Peterkaempfera bronchialis: one gene and its partner. The protein of the gene in region 2 interacts with the protein of the main gene of each other region in a pairwise test. Links are inferred from orthologs where the notes say so. Each region holds a gene or a part of one and is shown on either strand. Other genes may lie near its edges. The genes, in order: C7M71_RS06125 and C7M71_RS15395.

Region 1 (5,212 bases), 2.1 Mb from region 2 along the record:
CCGGGGCGGAACCGGCTGGGGTGATCAGTGTGAAGGACGGTCGACCGGTGGCGTCCAGACGCACGTTCTCGGCTCTGATGTGGGCCTCCGCAGCCTCGCCGAAGAACACCACCCGGGCCCGGGTGCGGGCGGCCATGGCGCGGACCAGGGGGTCGTCGGCGTTGAGCACGGCCACGCCGTCGGCCGGCAGCGCCTCCACCAGCTCGCCCTTGGCCTCGGCGATGGCCGCCTTGCCGCCGAACTCCCCGACGTGGGCGGTGCCGACGTTGAGGACCACGCCGACCCGGGGCGGGGTGAGGCCGGTGAGGTAGGCGATGTGGCCCCTGCCTCGGGCGCCCATCTCCAGCACCAGGTGGCGGGTCTCCGGCTCGGCGCGCAGCGCGGTGAGCGGCAGCCCGATCTCATTGTTGAAGTTGCCGCTCGGGCAGACCGTCGGGCCGATCCGCCGCAGCAGTTGGCCGATCAGGTCCTTGGTGGAGGTCTTCCCGGAGGAGCCGGTCAGGCCCACCACCGCGGTGCTGGTCCGGAGCCGGTCGACCACCGCGCGGGCCAGCAGGCCCAGCGCCACGACCACGTCGTCCACCACCACGGCCGGGACGCCCACCGGGCGGGCGGCCAGCACGGCGGCTGCGCCGTCGGCGACCGCCTTGGCGGCGAAGTCGTGGCCGTCCGCGTTCTCACCCGCGACGGCGGCGAACAGCCCGCCCGGCTGCACCTCTCGGGAGTCCACGACCACCGGGCCGGTGATCCGGACCTGCGGGTCGGGGGCGTCGTGCAGCGTCCCCCCGACGGCCGTGGCGACCTCGGCGAGGGTCAGTGCGATCACTGGGGATTACTCCTTGGAGTCTGCCGCGCCGGCGCCCGCGGGTCGGGGCTCCTGTGCTGCGGCCTCTGCATCGATGGTCGGACACCGCCGCGACTCCGCCGCGTCCCGGCCGCCGTCCCCGAAGCGGCTGCGGAGGATCGCCTCGCGCAGCTCCTCCCGGTCGTCGAAGGGCCGGACCTCGTCGCGGACGTACTGGCCGAGCTCATGGCCCTTGCCCGCGACCAGGACGGAGTCGCCCGCGTGCGCGCGGTCGACGGCGGCGGCGATGGCCTCGGCCCGGTACGGGACGACCAGCACGGTGCCGCGCTCCGCCTCGGGGACCTCCACCGCGCCGCCGAGCATGGCGGCGAGGATGGCGAGCGGGTCCTCGGAGCGGGGGTTGTCGCTGGTGAGTACGGCGGTGTCGGCGAGCCGGGCGGCGATGGCGCCCATCGGCCCGCGCTTGTGCGGGTCCCGGTCGCCGCCGCAGCCGACCACCACGTGCAGGCGGCCCTTGGTGACCTGGCGCAGCGACTCCAGGACGGCTCTGAGCGCGTCCGGCTTGTGCGCGTAGTCGACCACCGCCAGATAGGGCTGGCCGGCGTCCACCCGCTCCATCCGGCCGGGCACGCCGGGTACCTCGGCGAGGCCCGCCACCGCGTCCGCCAGCGGCAGTCCGGCGGTGGCCAGGGCGGCGATGGCGGCGAGCGCGTTGGCGACGTTGAACGGGCCGGGCAGCGGCACCGAGGCGTCAGCGGCGGCGCCGTCCGGGCCGACCACGCGGAAGGTGGAGTCGGCCGGGCCCAGGTGGACGGCCTCGGCACGCCAGTCGGCGGCCGGGTCGCCGGTGGCGGAGAAGGTGACCACCGGGATGCCCGCCTCGGCGGCGAGCCGGCGCCCGTACGGGTCGTCCAGGTTGACCACGCCCCGGCGGGCGCGGCGCTCGGTGAAGAGCTGCGCCTTGGCCTGGAAGTAGTCCTCCATGTCGGGGTGGAAGTCCAGGTGCTCGGGCGAGAGGTTGAGGAAGACCGCGACGTCGTAGACGACGCCGTCGACCCGGCCGAACGCCAGCGCGTGGCTGGAGACCTCCATGGCGACCGCGTCGGCGCCCTGCTCGCGCATCACCGCGAGGATGGCGTGCAGGTCGGTGGCCTCCGGGGTGGTGTGGCGGCTCTTGATGCGCTCGGCGCCGACCCGCATCTCCACGGTGCCGATCACCCCGGGGGTGCGGCCGGCGCCGCGCAGGCCGCCTTCGAGCAGGTACGAGGTGGTGGTCTTGCCGCTGGTGCCGGTGACGCCGACGGTCAGCAGCCGCTCGGCGGGGTGGCCGTAGACGGCGGCGGCCAGCGCGCCCATCCGGGCCCGGACGTCGTCGACCACCAGCAGCGGGACGCCGCAGTCGGCCGCCAGCTCGGCGCCGGCCGGGTCGGTGAGCACCGCCACCGCGCCGCTCGCCACCGCCTGGGCGGCGAAGGCGGCGCCATGGTGGTTGGCGCCGCCGAAGGCCACATAGAGGTCTCCGGGCCGGACCGCGCGCGAGTCATGGGTGATGCCGGTGACCTCGGCCCCTGCGGTGGGCGGCGCGGCGCCCGCCGCCTCGGGGCCCAGCGCCTCGGCGACCTCGGCGAGCGGGGTCGGGCGGACTGCGGCGGGGCGTGGCGGGCCGGAGTGGTTCGGGGGCTGATCAGGTTTCGGCACGGCAGGCAGGGTATCCGGAGCGGCAGCGCCGGGGCCAAGCGAGAGGTCGGGGGCGCACCCCTCGGACTCACGGGGTGTGATCGACGTCACGGCGGCTCTCCTGTCGCTGCTCATGGGGAGGGACTCCACTCGACGGGCAGGTTGGGCGGCGCGGAGCCGCTGGGCGGCACCTGGAGGGTCTTCAGGGCGAATTCCATCACCTGTTTGAAGACCGGTCCGCACAGCTGCCCGCCGAAGTGGCCGTTCACCGGGTCCTGGATGGTGCAGGAGACGGTGAGGCGGGGCTTGTCGGCGGGGGCGAAGCCGATGAAGGAGGCGGTGTAGCCGGAGTAGCGGCCGGTCTTGGGGTCCACCCGGTTGGCGGTGCCGGTCTTGCCGGCCACCCGGTAGCCGGGGATCCGCGCCGCGTTGCCGGTGCCCTGCTCGTCGGAGACCACCGACTCCAGCATCTGCGCCAGGGTCTTCGCGGTCTGCTCGCTGACCACCCGGGTCTGCTCGGGGGCCGGGGCCGGGGAGAAGCGCCCGTCCGGCCCGGTGGTGCCCTGGACCAGGGTGGGTTCGACCCGTACGCCGCCGTTGGCGATGGTGGAGTAGACCGAGGTGGCCTGGAGGGCGTTGAGCGAGAGGCCCTGGCCGAACGGGATGGTGAACTGCTGGGAGCCCTTCCAGTCGGCGCTCTTGGCGAGGATGCCCTGGGTCTCGCCGGGGAAGCCGAGGCCGGTGGGCACGCCGATGCCGAACTTCTGCAGATAGCCGTGGAGCACCCGGTTGGACTCCTGCTGGGTCCTGCCCAGGTGCTCGGCGGCCTCGATGGTGCCGATGTTGGAGGACTTGGCCAGCACGCCGTTGAGGGTGAGGTACCAGGTGGGGTGGTCGATGTCGTCGTGGAAGAGGCGGTCGGCCCGGTGCAGGGTGTTGGGGACGGTGACATGGGTGTCCCAGGCGGCGGTGCCGGTGTCCAGTACGGCGGCCATGGTCATCAGCTTGGCGGTGGAGCCGGGCTCGTAGGCGTCCTGGAGGGCGGGGTTGCCGAGGGCGCTGGGGGCGGCCTTGGAGAGGTCGTTGGCGTCGAAGCCGGGTGAGGTGGCCATGGCCAGCACCTGACCGGTCCGCACGTCCTGGACGATGACATAGCCCTTCTCCGCACCGGCCGCCTGGACCTGGTCGGTGATGGCGCGCTGGGCCGCCCACTGGATGTCGCGGTCCAGGGTGAGCCGCAGGTCGCTGCCGGGGACGGCGGCGCGCTCATGGAAGCCCGCGGTGGGCACCAGCCGGCCGCCGGACTGGGCGTAGGTGATCCGGCCGTCGCGGCCCGCCAGCCCCGCCTGGTACTGCTGCTCCAGCCCTCCGGCGCCCAGGCCCTCGGCGTTGACGAAGCCGACCACATTGGAGGCCAGGCCGCCGGCCGGGTAGACGCGCTTGCTGGTCTCCCGGTGGAAGACCCCGGCCAGCACATTGGCGCAGCCCGCGTCGACGGCGGTCCGGCCGCCCTGGTCGGCGGGCTTGCCCACCTTCGCGGCCTGCGCCCGGCAGGTGGCGGTGCCGGCCTGGCGGGCGAAGGCCGCCTGGAGCTCCTTGACCTGGGTCCAGGTCTGCGGGGTCCGGCGGCCGGCCAGCAGGGCGTAGCGCCGGTCCGGGGCGCTGAGGGCGGCGACCAGCTTCGCCCGGTCCACGCCGAGGACGGGCGCCAGCAGCGCGGCGGCCTGCTGCGGGGCGTCGGGCACCTTGGTCTGCTCGGGGGTGAACATCGTCGGGTCGGCGGTGATGTCGTAGGCGTCGACCGTGGTGGCCAGGATCGTGCCGGAGGCGTCCGTTATGGCACCGCGGTCGGCCGGCAGCACATCGTCGACGAAGCGGTTGACGGCGGCGTCGGCGGCAAGCGCCGAGGCGTCCACCAGTTGCAGCTGGACCAGCCGCCCCATGAAGAGGGAGAGGACGGCGGCCAGCGTGACGGTGACCACCCGCAGCCGGCGGCGCGGGTCGCCGAGGCGGAGGGCGCCGGTCGGGCGCGGCGCCGGGCGTCCGGCCCGGCCGGCGGCGGCGGTGCGGGGGCGGGGCGGTCGGGGTGCCGGGCGTCCGGCGGCGGCGGGTCGGGCCGTGGAGGCGGGCCGGTCGGCGGCGGGGCGCCCGGTGGAGCCGGGGCGGCGGGGTGGCTGCCGGGGAGTGGTCACCGGGCACCGCCCCCCGTGGCGGGCGCGGCGGGGACGATCTGGATCGCGCCGTCGGCGGTGGCGGGGACGTGCGCCGGCGGCTGCGGGCTGGGCTGCGGCAGCGCCCCCGGGGCGGCGGAGGAGCCGGGCGCCGACGGCGCCGCCGAGACCTGCTCGGGCGTGCCGCGCACCGTGCCGTCGTCCTGGAGGAACGCCGGGCTGCCTCCGGGCACCATGCCCATCCGCCGGGCCCGCCGCTCCAGCGCGTCGGGGGCGGCCCACCGGTCGATCTGCTGCTCCAGGCTCTGCTGCTCATCGGTCAGCCGGGTGGTCTCCCGCTGCAACCGGGACAGTTCGAAGGAGCCCTGGTTGACGGCGGTGTTGAGCATCAGCAGGCCGATCAGTCCGGCCGCGAGCAGGATCACCACCAGCACCGCGAAGGGGGTGCGGCCGGGCGCCTGGCGGCGGCCGGCGGAGATCCTGCGGACGGCCGGGCGCGGACGCCCGCCGACCCGGCCCGGCGGCCGCCGGGCCCCTGCCGTCCCCGCTGCGGGCACGC
Region 2 (11,792 bases):
ATCAGCCGTGAGGAGCACCTCGCCTTCGTCAGGGGCCTGCCCTCCATCAGCCACATGCAGGTCCCCGCCTGGGGCGATGTCAAGGCGGAGTGGCGCTCGGAGTCCCTGGGCTGGATCGACGCACAGGACCGGGTGGTGGGCGCCGGGCTGGTCCTGTACCGGCAGTTGCCCAAGATCAAGCGCTATCTCGCGTACCTCCCCGAAGGCCCCGCCATCGACTGGTTCGACCCCGACCTGGAGCGGTGGCTGCAACCGATGCTCGCCCACCTCAAGGCCCAGGGCGCCTTCTCGGTGAAGATGGGCCCGCCCATCGTCATCCGCCGCTGGGACGCCGCCGCCATCAAGGAGGCGATATCCGCCGGCCACGCCAGGCGGCTGCGGGATGTGGAGGCCGGCTGGTATGAGCCGCGCGCCTTCGAGGTGGCCGACCGGCTGCGCCGGGCCGGCTGGTTGCAGGGCGAGGACGGCGGCGCCGGCTTCGGCGACGTCCAGCCCCGCTATGTCTTCCAGGTGCCGCTCGCCAACCGCTCGCTGGACGACGTCCAGCGGGGCTTCAACCAGCTGTGGCGCCGCAACATCAAGCGCGCCGAGAAGTCGGGCGTCGAGGTCGTCCAGGGCGGCTACGACGACCTGCCGGTCTTCCACCAGCTCTATGTGGTCACCGCCGAGCGGGACCGCTTCATCCCCCGCCCGCTCTCCTACTTCCAGCGGATGTGGCAGGCGCTGAACGCCGAGGACCCCAACCGGATGCGGCTCTACCTCGCCTACCACGAGGGCGAGGCGCTGGCCGCCACCACCATGCTCACCGTCGGCGAGCACGTCTGGTACTCCTACGGCGCCTCCGCCGACCACAAGCGCGAGGTCCGGCCCTCCAACGCCGTCCAGTGGCGGATGATGCGGGACGCGTACGCCCTCGGCGCGACCGTCTACGACCTGCGCGGCATCAGCGACACGCTGGACGAGAACAACCACCTCTTCGGTCTGATCCAGTTCAAGTTGGGAACCGGTGGCCAGGCCGCCGAGTACCTGGGGGAGTGGGACTTCCCGCTCAACAAGATGCTCCACAAGGCGCTGGACCTGTACATGTCCCGCCGCTGACCCCCACCCCGATCCGGCGCAGCCCCGATCCGGCGCACCCCCGATCCACCGCACCGCTCCCCCACCGTGAGGCCCCGAACCCATGGCACTCTCCCTGTACGTCGACACCGACCGCTGGCGTGCCCACCAGCGGTCCGTACTCACCGCCTTCCCCGGCACCGTCCCGGTGGCCAAGGGCAACGGCTACGGCCTCCGCAACCGGCGCCTGGCCGAGGAGGCCACGCTGCTCGGCGCCGGGATGCTCGCCGTCGGCACGGTCCAGGAGGCGGCCGCCGCCCAGCAGTGGTTCGAGGGCGACCTGCTGGTCCTCACCCCGTACCGGATCAGCGAGGACGGCGCGGCGCTCTCCGACCGGGTGGTGCGCACCGTCTCCACCGTGGACGGCGCCCAGGCCCTGGCGGGCGGCCGGATCGTGGTGGAGTGCATGACCTCGCTGCGCCGGCACGGCGTCCGCGAGGAGGACCTGGTGAAGCTGCGCGCGGCGATCGGGGACGCCCCGGTGGAGGGGTTCGCCGTCCATCTGCCGCTGGAGCGCCCCGACGGCTCCGACCCGGTGGACGAGGTGTCCCGCTGGGTGGAGCGGCTCCAGGCGGCCGCGCTGCCGGTGGAGACCATGTTCGTCAGCCACCTGGACACCGACGCCCTCTCCCGGCTGGGGCGGCTCCACCCCGGCACGGACTTCCGGTCCCGCATCGGCACCCGGCTCTGGCTGGGCGACGAGGACGCCCTGGAGTGCCGCGCGACCGTCCTGGACGTCACCGGGATCGCCCGTGGGGAGCGCTACGGGTACCGGCAGCAGAAGGCCGCCGGCGACGGCCGTCTGCTGGTGGTCACCGGCGGCACCGCGCACGGCGTGGGCCTGGAGGCGCCCAAGTACGTCCATGGGCTGCTGCCCCGCGCCAAGGGCATCGCCCGGGCGGGGCTGGCCAGCGTCAACCGCACCCTCTCGCCATTCACCTGGACGGGTCGGCAGCTCTGGTTCGCCGAGCCGCCGCATATGCAGGTCAGCATCCTCCACCTGCCCGCCGAGATCGCGCCGCCCGCTGTGGGCGAGGAGCTCCGGGCCGTCCTGCGGCACACCACGACCCACTTCGACCGGATCGTGGACCACTGAGCCCGGATCGTGGACCACTGAGCGGTCCGCCCGGGCCGGTGCCGGTCAGGACGCGGGCTTCTCCAAGGCGACCGGGGCGGGCCAGCCGTCGTCCGGGTCGGCCGCCGCACCGGCGGCATAGCCGGCCTGCTCCCTGACCCAGCGGGCCTGCCCCACGACGAAACGATCCGCCGCGCCGTCCAGGACGCCGCCTGACGGGTCGTCGCTACCGTCCCAGCGCACCGGGTCCCGGTCGGGCTGGAGGATGTCGCGGACCACCATCCCGCACAGGTAGAGGGTGCCGAAGAGGTGCACCAGGATCACCAGGTGGTACCAGTCCTGCGGGATGCCGTGCTGCTTGGCATCGGAGATGAAGGCCAGGTACATCCACACCCCGAGGAAGTACACCACCTCGCACGCCTGCCAGATCAGGAAGTCCCGCCAGCGGGGCCGGGCCAGGGCGGCGAGCGGGATCAGCCAGAGCACATACTGCGGCGAGTACACCTTGTTGGTGAGCACAAACGCGGCGACCACCAGGAAGGCCAGCTGGGCGAAGCGCGGCCGGTGCGGCGCCGACAGGGCGAGCCAGCCGATGCCGAGGCAGCAGAGGACCAGCAGCACGGCGATGGCGAGGTTGAGCGCACCGATGCCGAGCGACTCCCCGCGCTGCTGCTCGATGATCAGCCAGAAGGAGCCGAAGTCCTCCTTGCGGGTCTGGCTGAAGCCGTAGAAGGTCTTCCAGCCGTCCCAGTTCCACAGCATCACCGGGATGTCGACCGCCAGCCAGGCCGCCGCGGTGCCCGCCAGCGCCTGCCCGAACTCCCGCATCCGGCCGCCGCGCAGGCAGAGCACCAGCAGCGGGCCGAGCAGCAGCACCGGGTACAGCTTGGCCGCGGTCGCCAGTCCGATCAGCACACCGGCCGCGACCGGTCGGCGGTTCGCCCAGTAGGCCATGCCCACGGCCGTCAGGGCGACGGCCAGCAGGTCCCAGTTGATGGTGGCGTTGAGCGCGAGCGCCGGAGCGAGGGCGAAGAGCAGCGCGTCCCAGGGGCGGCGGCGGTGGGTGCGCATCACCGCGATGACCGCCACCACCGCGCAGACCAGCAGCATCCCGGCGTTGACCATCCAGAACCACTGCTCGCGGTCCGGCACCAGGGTGCCGGACCGGGGCGTCAGCCAGGTGGCGACCTGCATGAAGAGCCCGGTGAGCACCGGGTACTCCAGGTACTGCATATGGGGGTCGCGGCTGCCGTCCGCGCCCGCCGGGATCATGTCCCGGTACGGGATCAGCCCGTCGGCGAAGCCGCGCCCCGAGAACAGGTGCGGGATGTCGCTGTAGCAGGCGTGGGTGTACTGCGTGGTGGTGCCGAAGAACCAGCCGCTGCTGTAGCAGGGCGCCTTCTGCGCCAGGCCCAGGACGAAGACGGCGATCACGGCGAGCGCGAGGACCCGGCCGGGGGTCCACCAGGAGGCGCCGAGCAGTGCCCGGCGGCCGGGCGGGCCGCCCAGCAGCTCGCTGCCGGCGGCGGCCACCGGGTCCTCGTCGGCGGGGACGACCACGGTGTCGGCCGGCGGCTCGGGGTGCTCGGTCCCGGCGATCTCGTCATGCGCGCTCGACGTCATGGGCGCCATACTGCCGCACGATTCCTGGGTACGCGGTAGCTGCCCGCACTGCGATCCGGGGACCCTGCCTTCGTGCCGCGCTATGTCCGGAAATGCCGCGGCCACGGCGGGCAGGCCCGCCGTGGCCGCGTACGGTGCCCCGAAGGGGCCGGGTCGTCCGGCTATCCGCCGCTGTCCGCAGCACCGGTGGTGCCGCCGAGCCAGCCGCCTCCGGTGCCACCGCCGACGCCACCGGGTCGGCCGCCCCCGCCCCCCTCGGGGGCGCTGGGGGTGGTCTCGGGGGAGTCGACCGGGGTGGGACTGGTGCCGCCGGGGCCGTTTCCGTTGCCGTTGCCGCCGCCGAGCACTCCGCCGGTGTTCCAGCCGCCGGCGCCGTTGCCGTTGCCGCCGCCGTCGGGGAAGCCGTCCGAGTTGCCCGGGTCAGGCATCGTGGGGGCGGACGGGGGCCTCCTGGACGGGGTGTCGGACGGCGGGGCCGAGGGCGGCTCCGAGGAGGCGCTGGCGCTCGGCGACGGGGAGGCGGTGCTGGGAGCACCCGAGGCGTCGAGCTTGACGGCGTCGAGGTCGCCCGGCGTCGGGAAGGGCTGCTCCTGGGTGCCCTGGAGCGCGGCCGTCATGTACTCGGTCCAGATCTCGGTGGGGTACTTGCCACCGTGCACCGAGTCGCTGATGTTGCCGGTGCCCAGGCCGTACATCTGCTGGAGGCCCTTCTTGCTGCCGGGCTTCTCCCGCCACATGGCGACTGCGGTCGACAGCTGCGGGGTGTAGCCGACGAACCAGGCCGACTTGTTCTCGTCGGTGGTGCCGGTCTTGCCCGCCGCGACCCGGCCGAGGGCCTTGGCGGCGGCGCCGGTGCCGCCGTCCTTCCAGATGACGTCCTTGAGCACGTCGGTCACGGTGTCGGCGACGGCCGCGTCCATGGCCCGGTTGCTCTCCGGCTGGCCGAACCCCTTCAGCTTGGTGCCCTCGTGCGTCACGCTGACCACCGAGTAGGGGTCCACCTCGGTGCCGCTGGCGGCGAAGGTGGCGTAGGCGTTGGCCATCCGGATGGCGCTCGGGGTGGAGGTGCCGATCGAGAAGGAGGCGTTGAGCGAGGCCAGGCTCTCCTTGCGGAGGCCGACCGCCTGCGACATCTCGCTGACCTTCTTCAGCCCGACGTCCTCACCGAGCTGCACAAACGGGGTGTTGACGGAGTAGAGCATCGCCGTGCGGAGGCTGATGTAGCCCCATGCCTTGGGCGACTCGTTGGTCTGGAGCAGGACCGATCCGTCCTGCTGGGTCACGTAGTTGCCGTCGAGCTGCCGGATCCTGATCTTGTCATTGCCGTTGTAGCGGCTGTCCGGGGTGATCCGGGTCGGCTTGCCCTGGGAGTCCAGCTTGGTCTGCACTCCGTACTCCATGGCGGAGGCCAGCACGATCGGCTTCATGGTGGAGCCGATCGGGATGCCGGTGGAGTCGGCGTTGTTGGTGAAGTGCTTGAGGTAGTCCGGGCCGCCGTAGAGAGCGACGATCTTGCCGGTCCCGGGCTCCACCGAGGCGGCGCCGACCTGGACGTCGGAGTCGGTCTTGGGGCGCTTCTTGGCGTCGAAGTTGGCCTTCGAGACCTTCTTGACGGCCGCTTCCAGCTCGGCGACCTTCTTCTTGTCGAAGGTGGTGCGGATGGTGTAGCCGCCCCGGTCGAGGTCCTTCTGCTCGATGCCCTTGCTCTTCACGAACCGCTGGGCGGTGTCGACCAGGTAGCCCTTCTGGCCGCCGAGGTTGGAGGCCCCCTGCTCCTTGACCGGCTCGGGGAAGGTGGTGCACTTGTCCCGGTCGGCCTGGGAGAGGTGGTTGAACCGGACCATGTTGTCGAGGATGTCGCCCCAGCGCGCGACGGCGCGAGCGTGGTTGGCGGCGTTCAGCGACGGGTCGTAGTAGCCGGCGCCCTTGAGCAGACCGGCCAGCATCGCGGCATGGCAGGCGTCCAGGTCCTTGGCGTTCATGTTGTAGTACGCCTTGGCCGCCGCCTGCACTCCATAGCTGCCCCGGCCGAACCAGCTGGTGTTGAGGTAGCCCTCAAGGATCTCTTCCTTGGACTTCTCCTTGTCCACCCGCAGGGTGACAAAGAGCTCCTTGACCTTGCGGGAGAGCGTCTGGTCCTGGCTCAGGAAGGCGTTCTTGACGTACTGCTGGGTGATGGTGGAGCCACCCTGGGTCTCACCGCCCTGGGCCATGTTGAGCACGGCGCGGGCGATGCCCTTGGGGTCGATGCCGTGGTCGGTCTTGAAGCTGGCGTTCTCCGCCGAGATCGCGGCCCACTGCATCTCCGTGCTGATGTGGTCCAGGTGCACGATCTGCCGGTTGGTCTCACCGGTGGTGGCCAGGGTGGTGCCGTCGGACCACTGGTAGATGTTGTTCTGCTGCTGCACGGCCTTGTTGAGGTCCGGCAGCGTGGTCTGCGAGTACGCCACCCCGACGGCTGCCACCGAGCCGCCGAAGAAGATCAGGAAGACGCTGAGCATCTGCTTCCACGAGGGCAGCCAGCGGCGCACGCCGCTCTTGCCCCAGCGCGGGTAGTCGATGAAGCGCTTCTTCGGCGGGGTGCGCCCGGCTCTGCCGGACGGACCGGTGGTGCCGTTGGCAGCCCGGCCGCCGCCGCGCTTGGCGGCCTTGCGCATCTCGGCACGGGTCATCCGCGGCTGCTGCGCGGTGTGCTGCTGACCGCCGGGGCGCGCGGTGGCGCGGCGCCGACTGCCGGGGGCGCCCGCGCCAGGTCCGCCCGCGCCGGGTGCGCCGGCGGGGTTTCCGTTGTACGGGGGGCGGCCGCCGGGGGGCTGCCGTTCGCCCCCGGGCTGTGCGCCGCGGCGTCCAGGGGCGTTGCCGCCGTCCTGCGGCGGTTTGCGCCGGTGTTCGCTCATGCTCCAGCTACTCCTCGGCCAGGCGCTCGGGCCTGAAGGCGGTAGTCCACATCCACTCCCCGCAGGCGGCCGAAGCACCCACGGGATTCCCCCGAATCACCTGCCGTCCGGATCTGACGTGCCCGGCACGGCGGAGTGCACCGGTGACAACTACGTCCCGGACTCCATTTCGGTTCCCGTTTCCCCTGTGCACAGGCGACAGCGTACGCAGGCGGCGAAGCCTTCCAAACGGGCATCAACTATCAATCCAGGCAAAGCGCCCGCAGATCATTACTCCCCCGTTGCCCGGGCGCCCCGATGGGCGCCCCGTGCACACCTTGTGATCACTTTCATCCGCACCCCCCTTGCCCCGGCGAACCCATCGTCCTATCGTGCTCGATATATCGAGTCGATACATCGGCGCGGCATATCGCGCCGATGCATCCGACTCTCGGCACTGGGCCCCGGAAGGAGGCGAGGCGGAGATGAGCAGGCGCTCCGGCATCCTGGAGTTCGCCGTACTCGGCCTGCTGCACGACGCCCCCATGCACGGCTATGAGCTCCGCAAGCGGCTCAACGTCCTGCTGGGCTCCTTCCGTGCCTTCTCGTACGGAACGCTCTACCCCTGCCTGAAGAGCCTGGTTGCCCAGGGCTTCCTGGTGGAGGACAACCCGGACGAGCAGTACGTGCCCGCCACCGCCCTCAACGGCAAGCGGTCGAAGATCGTCTACCGGCTGACCCCGGAGGGGAAGCAGCGCTTCGAGGAGCTGCTCTCCGACTCCGGCCCCGACGCCTGGGAGGACGAGCACTTCGGCGTCCACTTCGCGTTCTTCGGCCGTACCGACAAGGCCGTCCGGATGCGCGTCCTCGAAGGGCGCCGCAGCCGGCTGGAGGAGCGTCTGGAGCGGATGCGCACGTCACTCGCCCGCACCCGCGAGCGGCTGGACGACTACACCCTCGAACTACAGCGGCACGGCCTGGAGTCGGTGGAGCGGGAGGTCCGGTGGCTCAACGAGCTCATCGAGACCGAACGCGCCAACCGGACCGGCCGGGGCAGCCCCGAGCTGCCGCCCGACCGGCCGGAGCACTGACACCGCGCCGACCGCCGCCGAGGTCGACGCGGGCACGGCAGGCAGGACTGCCGACAGGAGGACGGGCCCGTACAGCCCCCCGGCACCGGACCGTCCGTCGAAGCAACCAAGCTGAGGGCCGCCACTAGGCGGTGGCCCTCTTGAGAACACACACAGGGAGCAACCGGAATGGGTTCGGTTCGCGTAGCCATCGTGGGCGTGGGCAACTGCGCCGCGTCGCTGGTGCAGGGCGTGGAGTACTACAAGGACGCCGACCCGGCCTCCAAGGTCCCCGGCCTGATGCACGTCCAGTTCGGCGAGTACCACGTCCGTGACGTCGAGTTCGTCGCCGCCTTCGACGTGGACGCCAAGAAGGTCGGCCAGGACCTGGCCCACGCCATCGTCGCCAGCGAGAACAACACCATCAAGATCTGCGACGTGCCGCCGACCGGCATCACCGTGCAGCGCGGCCACACGCTGGACGGCCTCGGCAAGTACTACCGCGAGACCATCGAGGAGTCCGCCGAGGAGCCGGTGGACGTCGTCCAGGTCCTCAAGGAGCAGCAGGTCGACGTCCTCGTCTGCTACCTGCCCGTGGGCTCCGAGGCCGCGGCGAAGTTCTACGCCCAGTGCGCCATCGACGCCAAGGTCGCCTTCGTCAACGCCCTCCCGGTCTTCATCGCCGGCACCAAGGAGTGGGCGGACAAGTTCACCGAGGCCGGTGTCCCGATCGTCGGTGACGACATCAAGTCGCAGGTCGGCGCCACCATCACGCACCGCGTGATGGCCAAGCTGTTCGAGGACCGGGGTGTGCTCCTGGAGCGCACCATGCAGCTGAACGTCGGCGGCAACATGGACTTCAAGAACATGCTGGAGCGCGACCGCCTGGAGTCCAAGAAGATCTCCAAGACCCAGGCCGTCACCTCGCAGGTCAGGGACCGCGACCTGGGCGCCAACAACGTCCACATCGGCCCCTCCGACTACGTCGCCTGGCTGGACGACCGCAAGTGGGCGTACGTCCGCCTGGAGGGCCGTGCGTTCGGCGACGTCCCGCTGAACCTGGAGTACAAGCTGGAGGTCTGGGACTCCCCGAACTCGGCCGGTGTGATCATCGACGCCCTGCGCGCCGCGAAGATCGCCAAGGACCGGGGCATCGGCGGCCCCATCCTCTCCGCCTCCTCGTACTTCATGAAGTCCCCGCCGGTGCAGTACTTCGACGACGAGGCCCGCGACAACGTGGAGAAGTTCATCCGCGGCGAGGTCGAGCGCTGAGCGCACCGAGGCGCTCGGCCCGGCGCTGAGCTCCGGAATCGGCTGACGAGGGGTTCCCATCCGTGCGGGTCACGGCAGGGAGCCCCTCGTCCGTTTCCCGGCGCGCGCCGGGCGTGCAACCCTTGGGAGGTGGCGATCACCGACGGGCCCGCCTCCGTGCCCACCCCCGAGCAGGCCGGGGAACCCGCCGACCGGCCGCTGTCCTCCCACCGCTCACGGCTGGTCGCGCTCCTCCGGCTGCGCGACTTCCGGAAGCTGCTGGCCGTACGGCTGCTCTCGCAGCTGTCGGACGGCGTCTTCCAGGTGTCGCTGGCTTCCTATGTGATCTTCTCCCCCGAGCGGCAGGCCACCCCCGGCGCCATCGCCTCCGCGCTGGCGGTGATGCTGCTGCCGTTCTCCCTGGTGGGACCGTTCACCGGGGTGCTGCTGGACCGGTGGCGGCGCCGGCAGGTGCTCTTCCTCGGCAATCTGGCGCGGTCTGTGCTGGTCCTGGGCACCGCCGCGCTGGTGGTGGCCGAGGTACCGGACTGGCTCTACTTCTGCGCGGCGCTGCTGGTGACCGCGGTCAACCGGTTCATCCTGGCGGGCCTGTCGGCGGCGCTGCCCCGGGTGGTCGACGACCAGCTGCTGGTCACCGCGAACTCGGTCTCCCCCACCCTGGGCACCGTGGTGGCCACGGCGGGCGGCGGAGCCGCCTTCCTGGTCAACCTGGTCCTCCCGCGCGGCACCGCCTCGGACACCGTGCTGGTGCTGCTCTCCGCCGTGCTGTACCTGAGCGCCTCGCTGGCGGCCCGGCGGATGCCGCCTGACCTGCTGGGCCCCGAGCACCGCCCGGACCGGCCGCCGCTGCGGCAGGCCGTCGGCGAGACGGCGCGCGGCCTGGCGGACGGCGTGCGGCACCTGGTGCACGACTGCCGCCCCGCCGCACATGCGCTGGCCGCCGTGACGGTGACCCGGTTCTGCTACGGCGTCCTCATCGTCATGGTGCTGATGCTCAGCCGCTACACCTTCAACGACCCGTCCGACAACGCCGCCGGCATGGCCACCCTGGGGATCGCGGTGGGCGTCTCCGGCATCGGCTTCTTCCTGGCCGCAGTGGTCAGCCCATGGCTGACCCGGCGGCTGGGCGTCGCCGGCTGGATGGTCTGCTGCCTGGTCGCGGCTGCCCTGTTCGTCCCGGGGCTGGGCCTCTTCTTCTCGCCGCTGCCGACCCTCGCGGCCGCGCTGCTGCTGGGGTTGATCACCCAGGGCGCGAAGATCTGCACCGACACCATCGTGCAGAGCGCCGTGGAGGACGACTACCGGGGCCGCGTCTTCGCCCTCTACGACGTGCTCTTCAATGTGGCGTTCGTGGCCGCTGCGGCGCTCACCGCACTGGTGCTGCCGCTCTCCGGGCAGTCGGTGCCGGTGGTGGTCGGCGTCGCGGTGCTGTACGGGCTGACCGCCGTCGGCTATGCGCGTGCGGTCCGCCGCAGGCCGCCCCCTCGGCAGCACAGCGAGCACGCCCCCGCTGCCTGAGCCCGGTGCGGCCCCGCCCGCCGGCGGGACCGCACCCGTCATCTGCGGTCGGTCTGCGGTCAGGAGTGCTGCTGCTGCGCCCACCACTCCCGCAGGGCGGCGACGGCCGCCTCCTGCTCCAGGGGGCCGTGCTCCAGGCGCAGCTCCAGCAGGTGCTTGTACGCCTGGCCGACCTCGCGGCCCGGACCGATCCCCAGGATCTCCATGATCTGGTTGCCGTCCAGGTCCGGCCGGATGGCGTCCAGCTGCTCCTGCGCCCGCAGCCGCTCGATCCGCTCCTCCAGCGTGTCGTAGGACCGGGAGAGGGCGGCGGCCTTCTTGCGGTTGCGGGTGGTGCAGTCGGAGCGGGTCAGCCGGTGCAGCCGGTCCAGCAGCGGCCCGGCGTCGCGGACATAGCGGCGCACCGCGGAGTCGGTCCACTCGCCGGTGCCGTAGCCGTGGAAGCGCAGATGCAGCTCCACCAGCCGCGAGACGTCATCGGTGAGCTCCTTGGAGTACTTGAGCTCCCGCATCCGCTTGCGGGTCATCTTGGCGCCGACCACCTCGTGGTGGTGGAAGGAGACCTTGCCGTCGGACTCGAAGCGCCTGGTCCGGGGCTTGCCGATGTCATGCAGCAGGGCGGCCAGCCGCAGCACCAGGTCGGGCCCGTCCGTCTCCAGGGCGATGGCCTGCTCCAGCACGGTCAGGGTGTGCTCGTAGACGTCCTTGTGCCGAAGGTGCTCGTCGCGCTCCAGCCGCAGCGCGGGCAGTTCCGGCAGCACCCGCTCGGCCAGCCCGGTGTCCACCAGCAGGCGCAGTCCCTTGCGCGGGTGGGCGGCCAGGATCAGCTTGTTGATCTCCGCCTGGACGCGCTCGGCGGAGACGATGGTGATCCGCTCCGCCATCGCGGTCATGGCGGCGACGACGTCCGGGGCGACCTCGAAGTCCAGCTGGGCGGCGAACCGGGCGGCGCGCAGCATCCGCAGCGGGTCGTCGGAGAAGGACTCCTCCGGGGTGCCCGGGGTGCGCAGTACGCGGGCGGCGAGGTCCTCCAGACCGTGGTGCGGGTCGATGAAGACCTGGTCCGGCAGGTCCAGCGCCATGGCGTTGACCGTGAAGTCGCGGCGGACCAGGTCCTCCTCGATGGTCTCGCCGTAGGTCACCTCGGGCTTGCGGGAGGTGCGGTCGTACGCCTCGGACCGGTAGGTGGTGATCTCGATCTGGAAGCTGCCCTCCGGGGCGTCCTTGCGGGCGCCCACGGTG

Evidence for each region.
Region 1: the proteins of C7M71_RS15395 (region 2) and C7M71_RS06125 interact in binary tests that used the Escherichia coli proteins (3 or more experiments, as listed by UniProt). The link is inferred for Peterkaempfera bronchialis from one-to-one orthologs.

The regions. Positions count from the first base shown.
Region 1 is NZ_CP031264.1:1,400,112-1,405,323, forward strand. What follows is about bases 2,145-5,143. They hold C7M71_RS06125 (peptidoglycan D,D-transpeptidase FtsI family protein), read right to left. Parts: upstream 4,675-5,143; coding sequence 2,614-4,674; downstream 2,145-2,613. Other genes in these bases: C7M71_RS06120 (UDP-N-acetylmuramoyl-L-alanyl-D-glutamate--2,6-diaminopimelate ligase), read right to left, coding at 2,145-2,593; C7M71_RS06130 (FtsB family cell division protein), read right to left, coding at 4,671-5,143. Outside these bases: C7M71_RS06115 (UDP-N-acetylmuramoyl-tripeptide--D-alanyl-D-alanine ligase), read right to left, coding at 1-826; more of C7M71_RS06120, read right to left, coding at 833-2,144; more of C7M71_RS06130, read right to left, coding at 5,144-5,210. UniProt on the Escherichia coli protein: Essential cell division protein that catalyzes cross-linking of the peptidoglycan cell wall at the division septum. Required for localization of FtsN.
Region 2 is NZ_CP031264.1:3,469,824-3,481,615, forward strand. What follows is about bases 3,776-7,111. They hold C7M71_RS15395 (transglycosylase domain-containing protein), read right to left. Parts: upstream 6,712-7,111; coding sequence 3,976-6,711; downstream 3,776-3,975. Other genes in these bases: C7M71_RS15390 (glycosyltransferase family 87 protein), read right to left, coding at 3,776-3,823. Outside these bases: C7M71_RS15380 (lipid II:glycine glycyltransferase FemX), read left to right, coding at 1-1,098; C7M71_RS15385 (alanine racemase), read left to right, coding at 1,181-2,212; more of C7M71_RS15390, read right to left, coding at 2,258-3,775; C7M71_RS15400 (PadR family transcriptional regulator), read left to right, coding at 7,176-7,781; C7M71_RS15405 (inositol-3-phosphate synthase), read left to right, coding at 7,950-9,032; C7M71_RS15410 (MFS transporter), read left to right, coding at 9,231-10,550; C7M71_RS15415 (CCA tRNA nucleotidyltransferase), read right to left, coding at 10,610-11,792. UniProt on the Escherichia coli protein: Cell wall formation. Synthesis of cross-linked peptidoglycan from the lipid intermediates.